2 regions of the Pseudarthrobacter sp. NBSH8 genome follow, and region 1 is predicted to be linked to the other one. Evidence: riboswitches for the same ligand, from Rfam matches in the RefSeq annotation. Region 1 holds a riboswitch; the other holds the start of a gene.
What was found. Region 1 has a riboswitch for glycine ahead of gcvP (aminomethyl-transferring glycine dehydrogenase). Riboswitches for the same ligand answer to the same signal wherever they lie in the genome.
Positions count from the first base shown of each region.

Region 1 (3,406 bases):
GGGGGCTGGCCAGCCGCTGCTGGCGGCGGACAAAGACGACGCCCATGGCCAGGCCAAAGGCAACAAGTCCCAACGGAGCGGCCCCGAAACCTTCGGTCGCCAGTTCCTTGATGCCATACACAACGGGCACCATAACCAGCAGGGACAGGGCGATGCTGGGCACGTCCACCCGTCCGGGCCGCGGATCTTTTGATTCCGGGATGAACGCAGGACCAAACACCAACAGTGGCAGCATGATGGGCACGGCGACCAGCAGGATGGCGCCCCACCAGAACTGCTCCACCAGCCACCCGCCGAAGATGGGACCCAGGGCGGCGCCGCCGGAGAAGCCGGCAGCCCAGATGGCCACGGCCAGCCGGCGCCGGTTTGGGTCCGGAAAAATGTTGCGGATCAGCGACAGGGTTGAGGGCATCAGCATGGCGCCGAAAAACCCCATCGATGCCCGTCCCGCAATCAGCCACTCCGCGCTGGGGGCAAAGGCTGTTGCTGCCGAGACCGCGGCGAATCCAATGCTGCCGGTCAGCAGCAGCCGGCGGCGTCCGATCCGGTCACCCAGGCTGCCCATGGCAACCAGCAGGCCGGCAAGCACCAGGGGATACGCGTCCACAATCCACAACAGCTGGACTCCTGTTGTCTCCAGGTTTCTGGCAATGGCCGGAAGCGCAAACGTCAACGCAGTGTTGTCCACCGCAACCAGGAGCACCGGGAACATCAGCAGGGCCAGCGCGAGCCAGTCGCGCCAGGGCGCCTTGGCGGGCCCGGACGGCCGGAGATCGACCGCCGTCGGGGAAGTGCTGCAGGTGTTCTGGTTGGACTGGCTGGACAACGTCATGTCGATAACTGTACCGTCCAGACGGTACAGTTAAGAAATGGGACCCGGACCGTGCATGATTGAAGCCATGGCCAGAAATCCCGTTGCACGCGATGCAGTCCTTGACGCATTTGAAGAACTCCTGATCGATGTGGGGGAGCGGGCTGCCACGCTGGACGCGGTTGCCAAACGGGCCGGCGTGTCCAAAGGCGGCCTGTTGTACCACTTCCCCAACAAGGAAGCGCTGATCGCTGCGGTACTGGAACGGATGGATCGCCTGGCCGTCGAGGACCTCACCCTGATGGCCGCAGCCACCGAAGGTGCGGCGGCCTACTTCATCCGTTCCTCGCTCTGGTCCGACTCGCCGATGGACCGCTCCTTCGTGGCCGTCACGCGACTGGCCGAAGTAGCCCATGAAGAGGCCCGGCGGCGTTTTGCCGCAATCCAGCAGCAGTGGCTGGACCTGATCGCGGCCGACGTCGGCCCGGCCATGGCGAAAGCCGTGCTCTATATGGGGGACGGCCTGTATTTCAACGCCATGTGGGAAAGCGGTACCGGCGGGGGCGGCCGGGCCAGGCATGGAGACATTGAGGAGCTTCTGGCCGCCGTGGAGCGGCTGCGGGACTGAACCCGATGACCTCATTTGCCCGGCAGCCCGGGGCGTAGGAGAATTGGACCTCGTGGCGGCCTTCTGCGGCCGGCACAATATTCGAGTACTAAACCTGAATATGCCTTTGATCTGCGGCGGGAGAGTTCTGTTAGTAGGTACAACAGGCGCCGTAGGAACAAATCCTCCCCAGGAATCTCTCAGGCCCACGTACCGCCGCGGCCAGGCAGCTCTGGAAAGTGGCAGGCTGTCTGACTGAAGCATCCCGGATCGCTCCGGAATGTCAGGGCCGCTGTGCCCACCGACGGTGCAAGCGTCAGCTTTGCGGAAGCAGGCTGCGCGGAAACTCTCAGGTCCCAGACAGAGCGGGGGAGGAACCCGAGTCAATGTGGCGTACCTTGCGCCGCCTTAGTAATGGAGTTCCTTGTGAGTGTTAATTCGGCCTCGGCCACTTTCGTTGACCGGCATATTGGCGCCCGCCGCCAGGCCGATGTTGACTCCATGCTCAAGGCCGTCGGCTACGGCACTGTGGACGCGCTGGTGGATACTGCCGTCCCAGATTCCATCCGCCAGGCCAAGCCGCTGGCTCTCAAGGACGCCCTGAGCGAGGTTGAGGTCCTTGCTGAGCTGCGGAAGCTGGCTGCGAAGAATAAGACTGCTGTGCAGATGATCGGGCAGGGCTACTACGACACGGTGACGCCTGCGGTGATCCGCCGGAACATCCTTGAGGCCCCGGCCTGGTACACCGCGTACACCCCGTACCAGCCCGAGATTTCCCAGGGCCGGCTCGAAGCGCTCCTGAATTTTCAGACCATGGTCCAGGACCTGGTGGGCCTGCCCATCGCGAACGCGTCACTGCTGGATGAAGCCACCGCGGTGGCCGAGGCTGTGCTGATGATGCGCCGGGCGAACAAGAACCGGGAAGCCAGGGACGGCAAGACAGTCCTGGACGCGGATTGCCTGCCGCAGACCATCGCGATCGTGAAGGGCCGCGCCGAGGCCCTGGGGTTCGAGGTGGAGGTCGCTGACCTGTCCAGGGGTCTGCCCGAGGGCGTCATCAACGGTGTGGTGCTGCAGCAGCCGGGTGTGTCCGGCCGGGTCTTCAACCACGCCGACGTGATTGCCGCTGCGAAGGAGCGCGGCGCCCTGGTCACGGTCGCCGCTGACCTGTTGGCGTTGACGCTGATCACCCCTCCCGGGGAGCAGGGTGCGGATATTGCTGTCGGTTCGACGCAGCGTTTTGGGGTGCCGTTGTTCTTCGGCGGCCCGCACGCGGCGTACATGGCGGTGGCGAAGGGCCTGGAGCGGTCCATGCCCGGCCGCCTGGTCGGGGTGTCCAAGGACGACGCCGGTGTCCCGGCGTACCGTTTGGCGCTGCAGACCCGTGAGCAGCACATCCGCCGTGAGAAGGCCACGTCCAACATCTGCACCGCGCAGGCGCTGCTGGCCATCGTCTCCTCGTTCTACGCCGTTTACCACGGCCCCGACGGCCTCAAGGCAATCGCCGAGACCGCACATGGCCACGCTGCAACTATCGCCGCATCCCTGAAGGCGGCCGGCCTGGACGTACTGCACACAAGCTTCTTTGATACCGTCACGGTTTCCGTGCCAGGCAAGGCCGCGGCTGTTGTGGCCACCGCCGAAGCACGCGGTATCAACCTGCGCCACATCGATGGCGATACCGTGGGTCTCTCCGCCGACGAAACCACGACCCCGGCTGTCGTCGCCGGTGTCCTGGAAGTGTTTGGTGCCACCGTGGTGGACGCGGACGCCGGCCCTGACGCTGAGTTCGCACTGGATACCGCCGTCGAACGTTCCTCCGAGTACCTGCAGCACCCGGTGTTCAACACGCACCGTTCCGAGACCCAGCTGCTGCGTTACATCCGCAGGCTGAGCGACCGGGACCTGGCGCTGGACCGGACCATGATCCCGTTGGGTTCCTGCACCATGAAGCTGAACGCCACGGCGGAGATGGAGGCCATTTCCTG
Region 1 is NZ_CP043178.1:749,818-753,223, forward strand. Features, by position in the region: gene FYJ92_RS03465 (MFS transporter) at 1-832, opposite strand, end outside; gene FYJ92_RS03470 (TetR/AcrR family transcriptional regulator) at 900-1,439, shown strand; glycine riboswitch at 1,547-1,644, shown strand; gene gcvP (aminomethyl-transferring glycine dehydrogenase) at 1,833-3,406, shown strand, end outside.

Region 2 (3,406 bases), 1.5 Mb from region 1:
AGGGCGTGGACTGACCCTGATCACCTAGCCTGGTTCTATAACCCTGACATGCCTACGCCGACCACACCCATTGAGGTGGACCTCCGGGTTGAGGGAACGTGGAAGCAGCAGATGATCGTTAATGAGGGCCTCAGCTACCCCACCGGGGGGATTTACCTGGAGATCGTTGCCGACGAACGACTCGTCTTCCGCTGGGGAGCCGTCGGAGGCTGGCCCGAACTCGACGGCGAGAACGAATTTACCGCTCCTGTGGTCACGGTGCAGCTCAACGAGCTGGGCACCGAAACAGAGCTCGTCCTCACAGTTCGGTTCTCTGAGCATCTCGAAATCGAAGAAGTGCAAAAGCTTATTCTCGGCGGCACTCAGGAGGGCTGGGGTGCCACCATCGATCGGGTTAAGGACAGCACTGCCATAACGCCCAAAACCCATGGGCGCGTGGAAGGGCCCCAGATCTAAGTCTACTTTCCCGGAACGGCGCGGGAAGCATTGAACTTTTACGCGGATGTTTTCGGCGGTGAGCTGTCCCTACACACCTACGAGGACTTCGGCAGGAGCGACGGCCCGCCAGAAGCCGTAGCTCATGGTGTGCTCAACGGCGTCGTTGCTCTGGCAGGATCGGACGCAACCGAAGGCCAAACAACGGTCCGGCTCGAAGGCATCATGCTCTCGCTGCTGGGAACCGCCGAACCGGCAGTACTCCATGAATGGTTCGACAAACTCTCCGTTGACGGGTCCGTGCTCGATCCGCTCTCGCCAAAGCCCTGGGGCGCGTCCGATGGACAGGTCATTGATCGTCACGGACTTCACTGGCTCGTCGGATACGAGCCCGCGACATGAGCGACGCACGGCTCCTTGCTCAGCGTGACGAGAGACCTGGCTAAGTCAACCCCCGGACCGGCATCGGGCGTCTACGGCCGGGGTGTGCTGTCCGACGGCGGCGCGGCCAGCTCTGGTTATGATCGAGGTACCTGGTTTCTGATCTGAGGGGACACCAACCAATGAGTGCTGTCACTGTTGCGCGCAACGTTCGAGTAGCAATCTGGACCCTGCTGGGGGTCCTCGTGATTGGCGGCGTGATCTGGTTTGCCTTGTTTACCGCGAACAAACCCGCGGCGCCCGCGCCGCAGGCATCCGCTGATCCCGCGATTGTCAGGGAAGACAGCCACAGGCTCACCACCCCAGCGACCGAGAAAGCCCAGCTCGTCGAATTCTTGGACTTTGAATGCGAAGCATGCCGCGCTGCCGAACCCTTGGTGAACGAACTGAAAAAGGACTACGGGGACCGGATCACGTTCGTTCACCGCTACTTCCCGCTGCCGGGCCACCTGAACTCTGGCGCCGCAGCCCTCGCCGTCGAAGCGTCCGCACGTCAGGGCAAGTACGAGGCGATGGCCACGAAGCTATTCGCGGCCCAGCCGGAGTGGGGCGGAAAGCAGGACTCGCAGGGCGCCCTGATCCGGACATACGCCGAAGCGCTTGGCCTGGACATGGCCCGGTTCGATCAGGACGTTGCGGCCGAGGACGCCAAGGACCGGATCCGCCGGGACATCGCCGACGGCAAGTCCCTCGGCGTCACCGGCACCCCGACGTTCTTCCTTAACGGCGAAAAACTCACCCTCAACACCGAAGCCCAGTTCCGGCAGCTGCTCGACGACGCCGCCAAGTAGCGCTGTGCAGGCGGCTATGTTTCCGGGCGTGTGAGGATGAGGAGTTGCCGGGTCGCCCGGGTCATCGCGACGTGTGAGCTATCGATTGAAAGTAGGGAACGTGCCCGATTTCTACGGCGATGCGACGCCGTCGCCCGTGGAAATCTTGCTAGCAGCCGGGAACCCGGCTAAGCTGTGAGACGTGTCACTGACGAAGTGGCACATGCTTTTGATCTGCGGCGGGAGAGTCCTGCCGGTACGTTCAGCAGGCGCCGTAGGAGCAAATCCTCTCCGGGAATCTCTCAGGCCCACGTACCGCCGCGGTTAGGCAACTCTGGAAAGTAGTCCGGTAACGGGCTCACCGACGGTGCAAGTGTCACCCTGTAAAGCGGGTAGGCGCGGAAACTCTCAGGTCCAATACAGAGCGGGGAGGAACCCGAATCAATGTGGCGTACCCAGCGCGCCACCTGAATTATGGAGTTCCTTCATGACCATCCAGTCGTCCCCCTCCACCTTTGCCGATCGGCATATCGGTGCTCGCCGCCAGGCCGATATTGACACCATGCTCAAGGCCGTCGGCTATGACAGTGTTGACGGCCTTGTGGACGTTGCTGTCCCGGATTCCATCCGCCAGGCCAAGCCGCTGGCTCTCAAGGACGCCCTGAGTGAGGTTGAGGTCCTTGCTGAGCTGCGGAAGCTGGCTGCGAAGAATAAGACTGCTGTGCAGATGATCGGGCAGGGTTATTACGACACGGTGACGCCTGCGGTGATCCGCCGGAACATCCTTGAGGCCCCGGCCTGGTACACCGCGTACACCCCGTACCAGCCCGAGATTTCCCAGGGCCGGCTCGAGGCGCTCCTGAATTTTCAGACCATGGTCCAGGACCTCGTGGGGCTGCCCATCGCGAACGCGTCGCTGCTGGATGAAGCCACCGCGGTGGCCGAGGCTGTGCTGATGATGCGCCGGGCGAACAAGAACAAAGAAGCCCGCGACGGCAAGACCGTCCTGGACGCGGATTGCCTGCCGCAGACCATCGCCATCGTGAAGGGCCGCGCCGAAGCGCTCGGGTTTGAGGTGGAGGTCGCTGACCTGTCCAAGGGCCTGCCCGAGGGCGTCATCAACGGCATCGTGCTGCAGCAGCCGGGTGTGTCCGGCCGGGTCTTCAACCACGCCGCCGTGATTGCCGCTGCGAAGGAGCGCGGCGCGCTGGTCACGGTCGCTGCTGACCTGTTGGCGTTGACGCTGATCACCCCTCCCGGGGAGCAGGGTGCGGATATTGCTGTCGGTTCGACCCAGCGTTTCGGGGTGCCGTTGTTCTTCGGCGGCCCGCACGCGGCGTATATGGCGGTGGCGAAGGGCCTGGAGCGGTCCATGCCCGGCCGCCTGGTGGGGGTGTCCAAGGATGACGCCGGTGTCCCGGCGTACCGTTTGGCGCTGCAGACCCGTGAGCAGCACATCCGCCGTGAGAAGGCCACGTCCAACATCTGTACCGCGCAGGCACTGCTGGCCATTGTCTCCTCGTTCTACGCTGTTTACCACGGCCCCGATGGCCTGAAGGCAATCGCCGAGCAGGTCCACCGCAACGCCCGCACCCTGGCCACCACGCTGAAGGTCGCCGGCCGCGACCTGGTCACCGAGACCTTCTTCGACACCGTCACCGTGCGCGTCCCCGGTAAGGCGGCCAAGGTCATCGCCGCTGCCGAGGCACGCGGCATCAACCTGCGCCACATCGACGAGGACACCATCGGCGTCAGCATTG
Region 2 is NZ_CP043178.1:3,316,859-3,320,264, reverse strand. Features, by position in the region: gene FYJ92_RS15340 (SRPBCC domain-containing protein) at 1-456, shown strand, start outside; gene FYJ92_RS15335 (VOC family protein) at 487-837, shown strand; gene FYJ92_RS15330 (thioredoxin domain-containing protein) at 999-1,667, shown strand; glycine riboswitch at 1,877-1,974, shown strand; gene gcvP (aminomethyl-transferring glycine dehydrogenase) at 2,134-3,406, shown strand, end outside.
Region 2: it holds a riboswitch for glycine, as region 1 does, so the genes downstream of both, gcvP (aminomethyl-transferring glycine dehydrogenase) here and gcvP (aminomethyl-transferring glycine dehydrogenase) in region 1, are expected to answer to the same signal.